One region of the Paenibacillus sp. FSL R7-0048 genome, then DNA from elsewhere that is predicted to be linked to it. Evidence: riboswitches for the same ligand, from Rfam matches in the RefSeq annotation. Region 1 holds a riboswitch; each other region holds the start of a gene.

Region 1 (3,830 bases):
AAGGCGAAGCTCAGTTCTTCTGGATTATACAATTTATATCTTTTTTTGTTGTATTGTTTAAGTAGAAATGGTCCTGATTCCGTTATGATTTTCCATTTAAGATTTAACCAGCCACGTTTTATTGGGGTAGCATGAAGGACTTTCAATCCAAAAAAATGATAGAAACTATTACTTAAATCCTCTAAAATGGCTTCCTCTGAACGAATCGCTTCCATTTCATCAACTCCTATCTATTCAAAGTATAAAAGAAGAAGCCGCCAATGACGACTTCTTTTAGATATTTCTTTTTAGCAGAAAAAGTTATCTATAAATGAGGCTCCCGCCTTGGAGAAACTCTTGCGCCTTCTCTTGCATTCCTGATTCAATTCTCGTCGTATTCCGGATATTATGAGAGATCTTCATACTGCAAAATTTCGGCCCGCACATGGAACAGAAATGAGCTGTTTTAGCGCCTTCCGCAGGCAATGTCTCATCATGATATTCGAGCGCTCGCTCAGGATCTAACGATAAATGAAATTGATCACGCCAACGAAATTCAAAACGGGCTTTCGAAAGAGCATTATCCCGGTCTTGTGCTCCTTTATGCCCTTTCGCCAAATCTGCGGCATGAGCCGCTATTTTATAAGTAATGACCCCTATACGTACATCTTCCTTATTAGGCAGGCCAAGATGTTCCTTCGGAGTTACGTAACATAACATAGCTGTACCGAACCAACCAATCATCGCTGCACCTATAGCAGAGGTAATATGATCATAACCAGGCGCAATATCTGTAGTCAGTGGACCTAATGTATAAAAAGGGGCTTCGTTACAAGTTTCAAGTTGCTTATCCATATTCTCTTTAATCAAGTGCATCGGCACATGTCCTGGACCCTCTACCATCACCTGTACATCATGACTCCAAGCTATAGCTGTTAATTCACCTAACGTCTCTAACTCGGCAAATTGTGCTTCATCATTCGCATCAGCAATCGAACCCGGACGTAATCCATCGCCTAGGGAAAAAGAAACATCGTACAGCTTCATGATTTCACATATCTCTTCAAAATGTGTATATAAAAAGTTCTCTTGATGATGCGCAAGACACCATGCCGCCATGATGGAGCCACCTCTTGAAACAATGCCTGTCATACGTTGTGCAGTCAACGGGATATAACGAAGCAGAACCCCCGCATGAATGGTAAAATAATCAACCCCTTGCTCCGCTTGCTCAATGAGCGTATCACGGTATACTTCCCACGTTAAATCTTCCGCTTTCCCATTCACTTTTTCCAACGCTTGATAGATAGGCACCGTTCCAATAGGAACAGGAGAATTACGGATGATCCACTCGCGTGTCGTATGAATGTTTTTACCTGTTGAGAGATCCATTATATTATCTGCACCCCAGCGGGTGGCCCATCTCATCTTCTCTACCTCTTCCTCTATGGATGAGGATACTGCGGAATTTCCTATATTGGCATTGATCTTCACTAAAAAATTGCGTCCAATAATCATTGGTTCACTCTCTGGATGATTGATATTCGCTGGAATGATGGCGCGGCCGCGGGCTACTTCATCTCTTACAAATTCCGGTGCCACATTCTCACGAATCGCAACGTATTCCATTTCCGAAGTAATAATCCCTTTGCGTGCATAATGCATTTGAGAGACATTACGCCCCTTTTTCGCTCGCAAAGGTTTTCTATGGAGCGCTGGAAACACTTCCGCCACAGCTTTTCCCGTTGCATTCCCGTTATCTTCAGGCTTCACGGTTCTTCCTTCGTACGCTTCCGCATCCCCTCGTTCCTCAATCCAGCTTAGACGATTGGGCTCTAACCCCTGACGAATATCAGTATGAATATTAGCATCCGTGTAAGCCCCGCTTGTGTCATAGACATGAATTGGGGCATTCTCCTCTTCGCCGTCTATGCCCGCAGTTGGACTAAGTGAGATCTCCCGCATAGGCACCTGAATATCAGGCCGTGAACCCTTTACATACACTTTTTGACTTGCTGGAAAAGCTGATAGATTGATTGGATCGTTGTTCAATTCGCTTGTCATCTCAATTCCTCCTATAAGGTGATTTGATCAAGCGGAGACGGTCTACTCCCCACACATAGAAAAGGCCACATCTGTATAAGATGCGGCCTTAGAGTAGACAAATAGAAATAGAGCTCCATTTCCTCCGCTGGCATTATCCAGATCAGGTTTGACGGTCGATAGTTATAACTATCCTCTCAGCCTGGTTCCACCAAGCTCCCGTGACTATATAATTGCTACTTCAAAGTATAACCGAAAAGAGAGAATTATCCAAATCTACTCAAATGTGAGATCAATGTATACGTTAGTTTAACACCAATACCCCAAATCCTTCCAGAAGAACCTCGCCCGACAATGTTGTGCCGCTCAGTAAATCTGTTTTGGTCTCATGAAGATGGATCGTGACAGGAGTCTCACTATAATTAAGCAAAAAAGCATAACTGGAAGAAGCTCCGGTACGGACTTGCAGTTCTACCTCTTCTGGGAGCTCCAGCCAATCTGCTGGCGATTGTAGATCAATTAAATTTATGATCTCAGCCGCTGCCTGTTCATTAAATACGGCTCCGTAATACCAAACCTCACCCTTGCCGCGACGATTTCTAGTTACCGCCGGTTTTCCCGCATAATAATCAGAGGCGTAAACCGCCATCACTTCAACCGAAGCTTCCTCTATTTTGAGAATATCATTAAAGTCATCTGCTCCTGTAACGACTTCAGTCACGCCCGACCAGCTAATTGTTGTTGGCTGACGACTGCCCTTAACCATTGTGAATTCTTCAACTGTGATCCCGCATAGATCCTTAGCAGCACCTGGGAAAGGACGCATATAACATTGACCGCGCTCATCCTTATAGCCGGTTCTACAGCCGAAGATCAGTTTGCCGCCTTGCTGAACATATTCATCCAGCAGTGCTGCTGTCTCATCTGTCATAATCGCTGGGTGAGGATAGATAAGCACGTCGTACCTTGCAAGCTCCTCCAGCGTTGTTTTTTTGCGTAAATAGAGTACTTCATTCGGGATATGCTTCCGCTGAAGCGCCTTGTACCACTCCTTATTGCTCTTCCACATAAACGGGCCATGCCAAACATCGTATTCTCCATCCCACTCATTGTCATAATCACGAACAATAGCAATGTTAGCCTGATTACGAGTACCGACAAACGCATGACCTGCTGCTGCCAGCTCCTGACCGATCTGCCCCGCTTCCCGCACTCTCCGGTTAGGCTGATTATGATAGTCATTGATTCCATGCCAATAAATTTCATTGCCCATCGTAGCTGTCCGCCAGCGGAAATATAACACCATATCTGCTCCATGAGCGATCGACTGATAAGTCCATAACCGCATCTGCCCGGGCTTTGGAGAAGGCATATCCATCCGGTTCACCCAGCCACCCGGGCCCGACTGCTGCTCCATAATGCAGAAATTCGGGGATATCGAACGAACAACAGATAACGACAGTCCCCAGCCTCTATCATTCAGCGGATTCCGCTCATTCGGGTCATAAAAAATAGTAGAGAACTGAGGATAGGAATCATAGCTGAAGAAATCCAACAGTTCATCCGTCATTTCATGGCTATCGAGATGCCCGAACAGACCGTTCGTGGTTACCCACTGCTTAGGGGCAAGTTTACGGATGATATCCGCTTGGTTTTTGGCAAAAGAAATTGTATTGTCCGAAATAAACCGTTTTTCATCCAATGCCTGATGAGGATTGGGTTGCTTCGGTACTGGAGTCGGACGTGGAAGATAGACCTGAGACCAGTCACTATAGCTTTGATTCCAAAAAACAGTTCCCCAAGCCTCG
Region 2 (3,830 bases), 5.9 Mb from region 1:
GCCTACTACGGAGATGGCTACTGTGTTTCCCATGAACGAATGGAGCGCACCTATTTACCGTTTGCTGCACATGTCCTTTTTCCACGCAGGAAGGATGCCGACTCGTTTCGCCGTTTTTCCAGAGTAAATAATCTCGACTGCATTCTGGAGATTCCGCAGCAATCTATATTTTTCAAAATTCTCTCGACGGATATATTCATATGCCCTTTTCAGCTTGGATTCGTGACGATACGTGTCCAGCTGGAGGGGGATTCAATTCCCTTTAGTATTGCCCTAGAATTCGCAGATCGTTTCCGTGCGCTAGAGAATACCTTCATACAGGATGATTACACTTATATTCATTGCGGGGAACAGACCTATGAGATGGTAGAGGATTTTGTCTTCCGAAATTTGGTGGATGGACTGGAGCCATATCTGGATCAATCGGATATCAATGGGGCTTATTTCGAGACCCTTCCTTTTTTCGTAGATGAAAGAATGCAGGTGCAAGCTTTTTATGGCTTTCAGAATGAAGAAAGCTCTGATGAGATTAGTGTAAATCTGCGCTATCGTGCCTCACAGCTTGATGGAATTGATCTGAACGGAAAGCCCTATGCCAGTGCCAGCGATCCAGCATATATTGCGAACTATTGTCATGAACACTCCTATAATCGCTGGGGTCCAGACACGTATTATATGATGAATGAGCAGACCTTTTGCTGCATGACCCGCGCTGAACAGGAGATTGCTGTTAGTCTAGCCAACCAGATGTACGGGCAATATTATTACGGATTTTTACTCAATATTTTCCACAAAATCGTTCTGCTAAAGCTAGCCAATATGCACTCCCGACTTCGGATTAATCATGATTATGAGGAAATAGACAATCTAATCTACTCCATTAATAAGTTCTCGGCAAAGTTCTACTTCTTGGAGTTGATTTCCCAGTCGCAGGGCCGGGAGATATTTCTTCAGCTGCGTAAAGTATACGGAAACGACGCTTTGTTCGAGGAAGTGAAAGAAACTTTAAATGACCTGTTTCAGTATCAGGATAAGTTTCAATCCAAGCGACGGGATAATCTGCTGATGATTCTTACTGTATTTACGGTAGTAAGCGGGATTTACGGCATGAATCAGGTCATTGACGATCTGGATGGAAAGATTCAATGGAGTAAAATGATTGGTTATTCTCCCTTTGAATTTCTTGCCCTCTTCGTGATCATGAGCGGGATTCTGATCAGCGTTGTCCTCACGCTAGGGGCGCTGGTTAGTGAGCTTAAACGGCGTCACCGCAAAAAATATAAAGATCTAGACTAGCAAAAAAGAAACTACTGGATTGGAAAAATTCAGGAGTGCACTACTAGACATTCCGAGTACAGCCGTCTATAATACACCGTATGCGAGAAATATAAGATATAAAGTATGGGTACAAAACTTATACTTACTTATATTGCACATAGAAATACCCGTTAACTTCATAGAACCAGGGGTGCTGGAATTGGCCGGCTGAGATTGTATCCCACAAGATACTGACCCTTATACCTGATCTGGATAATGCCAGCGTAGGAATCGCCAATTGGTTCTGGTCCCTGTGACCTTAACTAACCTTGCGCCAAGCCAGCGTCCCGATCACTCGGGGCGCTTTTTTTGTAAGATCACTAAAAGATGTAGAAAAACGTACATACTACACTTTACGGTTCATGTTGTGAAGACGGGATTCTTGTAACCTTAAAGGAGAGAAGAAGACATGCACCTTAAAAAAGCACTTACGTTGTGCCTCACCTGTGTACTCATTCTTGCCATTGCCGGATGCGGCAGCAACAATGGGAATACAGCCGGAAACAAAGCAAATGCTACTGATCCAACTGCTTCGGCTGGGACGGATGCTCCAAAAGAGCTCACCAAAGTTAAAGTCGCACTCGACTGGACACCGAACACGAATCATACCGGTCTATACGTAGCTAAGGATCTTGGTTACTACGCTGAAGAAGGTCTGGACGTCGAAATCGTTCAGCCAGGCGCAGCGGGTTCTGATACTATGGTTACCTCTGGCGAAGCCGCTTTTGGCATCAGCGCCCAAGAAGGATTAACGCTAGCCCGTCTACAAGGCGTGCCCCTTGTCTCGATAGCAGCTATTATTCAGCATAATACGTCGGGATTCGCTGCTCCAGTAGATCGCAATATTAAATCACCAAAGGATTTCGAAGGTAAAACCTACGGAGGCTGGGGCTCACCGGCCGAAGAAGCAGCCATGAAAGCTATCATGGATCCTGAAGGTGGCGATGTGAAAAAGGTGAAGCTGATCAGTATCGGTGAAGCTGATTATTTTACCGCCATCAAACGTGACATTGATTTCGCCTGGATTTTCTACGCTTGGACTGGTGTTGAGGCTGAGTTACGTGGCGAGCCATTGGATATGCTGTACTTAAAGGATTATGCGCCGCAGCTCGATTATTACACGCCTGTGCTGACGACGAGTGAGAAGCAAATTGCAGATCATCCTGATCTGGTGAAGGCCTTCATGAAAGCCACATCAAAAGGTTATCAATATGCCATAGATCATCCGGAAGAGGCTGCCGGTATGTTATCGAAGGCCGTTCCTGACCTGGACGCCGACCTTGTCCTAGCTAGCCAAAAATGGCTTAGCCCAAAATACAAGGACGATGCTGCCCGCTGGGGCGAGCAAAAAACCGAGGTCTGGCAAAATTACGGCGACTGGATGTATGATCTGAAGTTGCTGGATAAACCGCTGGATGCTGCTAGTGCATTCAGTAATGATTTTTTACCGGCGGAGTAAACAACAATTGTAATGAATTACTTCGTTATCAAAGTTGGCTTTTTGAACTTACCTTATAAAATGAGAGGATTGATTATTGTGGCTAACACCCTACTAAGCATTCAAGTAATTCCAAAAACTCCGAACAACGAGGATTCCATCCCATACGTAGATAAAGCGATTGAGGTCATTCAGAAATCCGGTGTTAAACATCAAGTGAATCCGCTGGAAACCACAATGGAAGGTGAGCTTAGCGAGCTGCTGGAGGTTGTGCGTCAGATGCAGGAGGCGTTGATCGAAGCAGGCAGTCCAAGCGTAATTTCGCAGATCAAAATCGCTCATAATCCTAACGGAATCAGCATGGATAAATTGACGGAGAAATATCGGCCGTGAGATCGACCTGGAAGCTAATATGGCCGCCCCTTGTGGCGGTCGTCTTCTTTTTAACCGTATGGCAGCTATCTGTATCTGTATTTCATATTGAATCCTGGATTCTGCCGAGTCCTGCTGATATTGCTCGTGAATCCACCAGTAACGCTTCTGGTCTTTGGGCTCATACGATGGCTACGCTGCGGCTCACTTTAATTGGTTTTCCCATTGGTACGGGGGTAGGCCTGATCGTTGCTTTGCTTTTGCATCTTTTGCCTTGGGCTAGACGGGCTTTTTATCCACTTATTATTCTGAGTCAAAATGTTCCCTCCATCGCGCTCGGACCCCTGCTCATTATCTGGTTCGGCTTTGGTCTTTTGCCCAAAATCGTGCTGATTACACTAGTATGTTTCTTCCCGGTAGCTGTCGCTGCGATGGGCGGTCTGGCCCAAAGTGATCAGGTCATGATGAATTATATGAAAATGGCTGGCGCAAGCAAGTGGCAAATTTTCACCAAGCTGGAGCTGCCCTCTTCTATCCCGGCACTATTTTCCGGCGTAAAAATATCTGCTACTTATGCGGTTATGGGCGCCGTGGTCGCTGAATGGATTGGCGCGGATAAAGGTGTTGGCTATTATATGCTTCTGCAGAAATCCGCATATCGTACGGATCGGATGTTTGTTGCTATTGTTATTATTGTACTTTT
Region 3 (3,830 bases), 4.1 Mb from region 1:
AACATGAAGTGAATGCAGAAAATCATGTTTCTTCTCTAAAATAGTCAGGGTGAACAATTCAAGGCACAGCAGCGATGCTGTGTCTATTTGTATGCAGTGAATTCCTCTCCACTTACAGCAGTGTATCTCTCGCGGTTGTTTATTTCTACTTTCATTGTGGTAAGTAAGATTCGTAAAGCGATTTAAGAAAATGACAAACCCAGCGTATAAACGTGCATAGTTGTGCCATCCTAAGACGATCAGTTAACTATCAATTTGCTTAACGAGAGGAGATAGGGAAGATGTCAGGCAACAATAAACAAGCTACAAAAACCTTACCCCCACAGGAGCAGCATCATCAGCCAGGGATTGAGAGTGAAATGACGCCGCTGCCCAAATACGAGCCGGCAAATTATAAAGCAGCAGGTAAACTGCAAGACAAGGCGGCGTTAATTACCGGTGGAGACAGCGGAATTGGGCGTGCAGTTGCTGTGCTTTTTGCTAAAGAAGGCGCTGATGTGGTCATTTCATATCTTAATGAACACTCAGATGCAGAGGAAACTAAACGTCAGGTCGAGCAGGAAGGCCGCAAATGTATCCTAATTCCAGGTGATATCGGTGACGAGAAATTCTGTAAGGATCTTATTAAACAGACGGTGGAGGGCTTAGGAAAGCTTGATATTCTCATCAATAACGCGGCAGAGCAACATCCGCAAGCTAAGATCGAGGATATTACTTCCGAGCAGCTTGAGCGTACTTTCCGTACGAATATATTTGCGATGTTCTATTTAACAAAAGCAGCTATGCCTCATTTAAAAGCAGGATCTACCATTATAAATACAACTTCAATTACCGCTTATCGCGGAAGCCCGCAGCTGCTGGACTATTCATCAACTAAAGGAGCTATTCTTAGCTTCACACGATCCTTGTCCACGAATCTGGCAGAGAAGGGCATACGGGTAAACGGTGTTGCTCCAGGTCCAATCTGGACACCGCTGATTCCCTCTACCTTTGATGCAAAACAGGTTAGCGAGTTTGGAGGTACACAGCCTATGAAACGGCCTGGACAACCAGAAGAGCTGGCACCAGCCTATGTATATCTGGCCTCTGACGATTCCAGTTATGTGACTGGACAGGTTATTCATGTAAATGGTGGCGAGGTAGTAAACGGTTAGATCAGAACAGCTAATGTGAATAAATGGGTGTATTTCAATAAAAAAATATGTTACTATAAACCACGTTAGCATTTTAAAATTGTATATTTATGTCACTAGGGGTGCCGATTGGCTGAGACGGAATGGATTTCCGGACCCTTTGAACCTGATCTGGTTAAGACCAGCGTAGGGAAGTGGAGAACGAATTTCTGTTGTCGGGCTATTTGTAGTGCCGTCTATATACAGATTCTGACTGCCTTCCTTACGGGGGGCAGTTTTTTTGTTTTTTACTGACCTACAGGGAAGTGAGAGAGGAGATCGTGATGTTGCAAGCTGAGATCCATCTAATATCAGACGGCAAGCTACAGCTGAGACATTTTGTTGAACTAGCTGTCACGGTGCAGATATGGGTCGATTATATTCACCTGAGAGATAAGCAATGTCCTGCACGCGAACTACTCGCTGCGGCACAGGAGCTGTTGGCTGCCGGTATGCCCGCTACCAAACTGATAATCAACGACCGAATAGATGTAGCCTTGGCAGCTGGTGCCGCGGGGGTTCAGTTGGCCTGGCACAGTCTGAGTCCGGGTACAGCCCGGCGAATTGCACCTCAGCTTCGGCTGGGGAGATCGGTTCATTCTCCGGAAGAAGCGGCGAATGCCTCAGAGCAGGGAGCTGATTATTGCTTGTTTGGTCATGTATTTCCCTCGGATAGCAAGTTAGGGCTGCCCGCACGTGGGTTAGAGCTGCTTGCAGAAACGGTGAAGACCAGCTCTATTCCTGTAATTGCTATTGGCGGAATTAGCCCCGCTAATGCGGCACAGATCATTAGACAAGGTGCGGCAGGAGTTGCTGTGATGTCCGGTATTTGCGGAGCGGATGATCCTTATGAGGCCGCCAAAGCTATTCATATGGCGGTTCATTCATGGCCTGGAGGTAACAGCATGGGCGAAGGGGGTGATTCAGAATGAAGCTGTTGATTAACGGGAAATCCGCAGAGTGTTCTGGTGGTATTCAAACTATAGCTGATTTGATCAGTCTTCCTGAGTGGTCGGGTCGTCTGATGATCATTGAGCTGAATGGAGAAATTGTCAGTAAGGAGAATTATGAAAGTACTGCTCTGAGCGAGGATGATCGTTTGGAACTGGTGCACTTTGTTGGTGGGGGTTGAGATGGAGCGGTATAGAATTTTGAGAAATTTATAAGAACCAAAGGGAGGTAATTTCATGCATGACCCGTTACATATTGGCGGCATCGAATTAACCAGTAGATTATTTATCGGAACCGGAAAATATAGCCGGAATACGCTGATCCCCGAAGTGATTGCTAGCTCTGGTTCTCAGGTGATTACTGTAGCGCTTCGCCGAGTGGACCCGCAAGGTGGAGCAGAAAATATCATGAACCACATTCCCGGCCACATGACTCTTCTGCCTAATACCTCAGGAGCGCGTACAGCGGAAGAGGCAGTCCGTATTGCAAGATTTGCAAGAGCTGCGGGACTGGGGAACTGGGTCAAGATCGAAGTGATCAATGATCAGAAATACCTGCTTCCAGATAATCTGGAGACCATACGAGCTACAGAGATTTTAGCAGCGGAGGGTTTTGTAGTATTGCCATATATGAGTCCGGACCTTTCGGCTGCTTTACGTCTGAGAGATGCCGGTGCTGCTGCTGTGATGCCGCTTGGTGCGCCGATCGGGACGAATCGCGGCCTGCGCACTAAGGAGCTTGTGCGTATTCTTATTGAAGAAGTGAATTTGCCGATTATTGTAGACGCCGGGATTGGCAAGCCCTCGGAAGCGGCGGAAGCAATGGAGATGGGGGCCGCTGCTGTTCTGCTTAATACGGCTATCGCAACGGCACGTAATCCGCTCGTCATGGCGGAAGCGTTCCGCGAGGCGATATCCGCTGGCCGCAAAGCTTATTTGGCAGGACTGGGTCCTGTAGAAGAAGTTGCTTTTGCTTCGTCACCGTTGACTGGATTTTTGAACTGAATTTGATAGGTCACGAAAGGAGGGAAGATTAGCATGAGCTTTTTTGACACACTGGCCCGCTTGGAGCAGTATCCTTATGAGCAGCTGTGGAAGGAGTTCCGGGAGGATGACGTTAAGCGGGCGCTTGGAAAAGACAAGCTGAACGAAAATGATTTGCTGGCATTGCTTTCTCCGGCAGCAACGCCGCTGCTAGAGGAGATGGCGTTGGCTGCACAGCGACTGACCCGTGCACATTTTGGTTATTCGATGCAGCTGTTCACACCGATGTATCTTGCGGATTTTTGTGTGAATCATTGTACCTACTGCAGCTTCAGCTCCATTTATGATTTTCCGCGCAAAAAGCTGTCCTTGGAGGAGGTCCGCAGGGAGGCTGAGAAGATTGCAGCTACAGGTCTGCGGCATATCCTCATTTTGACTGGTGAATCGCGCCGGGAGAATCCTGTCTCATATATTAAGGATTGCGTAGATGTACTCAGGGAATTTTTTTCCTCTGTCAGTATTGAGATAAATCCTCTATCAACTGCAGAATATAAAGAGCTTCTTCAAGCAGGGGTGGATGGATTAACACTATACCAAGAGGTGTACCACCAGGAGACTTACAGAAAGCTGCATGTTAAAGGGCCTAAAAGAAACTACCGGAATCGCCTGGATGCACCTGAACGCGGCTGTCAGGCAGGTTTTCGTTCTGTGAATATTGGTACGT

The links. A riboswitch is a leader RNA that binds a small molecule or an ion and turns the genes downstream of it on or off. The one in region 1 is predicted to bind thiamine pyrophosphate.
Region 2: another riboswitch for thiamine pyrophosphate. It lies ahead of NSQ91_RS02195 (ABC transporter substrate-binding protein); the one in region 1 lies ahead of thiC (phosphomethylpyrimidine synthase ThiC).
Region 3: another riboswitch for thiamine pyrophosphate. It lies ahead of NSQ91_RS09930 (thiamine phosphate synthase); the one in region 1 lies ahead of thiC (phosphomethylpyrimidine synthase ThiC).

Annotation. Positions count from the first base shown of each region.
Region 1 covers NZ_JBBORF010000001.1:6,406,815-6,410,644, forward strand. The annotation lists gene NSQ91_RS28290 (phosphotransferase) at 1-215, opposite strand, end outside; gene thiC (phosphomethylpyrimidine synthase ThiC) at 301-2,043, opposite strand; TPP riboswitch at 2,146-2,255, opposite strand; gene NSQ91_RS28300 (beta-galactosidase) at 2,327-3,830, opposite strand, start outside.
Region 2 covers NZ_JBBORF010000001.1:498,497-502,326, reverse strand. The annotation lists gene NSQ91_RS02200 (hypothetical protein) at 1-1,296, shown strand, start outside; TPP riboswitch at 1,455-1,565, shown strand; gene NSQ91_RS02195 (ABC transporter substrate-binding protein) at 1,727-2,776, shown strand; gene NSQ91_RS02190 (thiamine-binding protein) at 2,855-3,148, shown strand; gene NSQ91_RS02185 (ABC transporter permease) at 3,145-3,830, shown strand, end outside.
Region 3 covers NZ_JBBORF010000001.1:2,284,644-2,288,473, forward strand. The annotation lists gene NSQ91_RS09920 (GDSL-type esterase/lipase family protein) at 1-44, shown strand, start outside; gene NSQ91_RS09925 (SDR family oxidoreductase) at 282-1,154, shown strand; TPP riboswitch at 1,242-1,343, shown strand; gene NSQ91_RS09930 (thiamine phosphate synthase) at 1,457-2,104, shown strand; gene thiS (sulfur carrier protein ThiS) at 2,101-2,304, shown strand; gene NSQ91_RS09940 (thiazole synthase) at 2,360-3,127, shown strand; gene thiH (2-iminoacetate synthase ThiH) at 3,161-3,830, shown strand, end outside.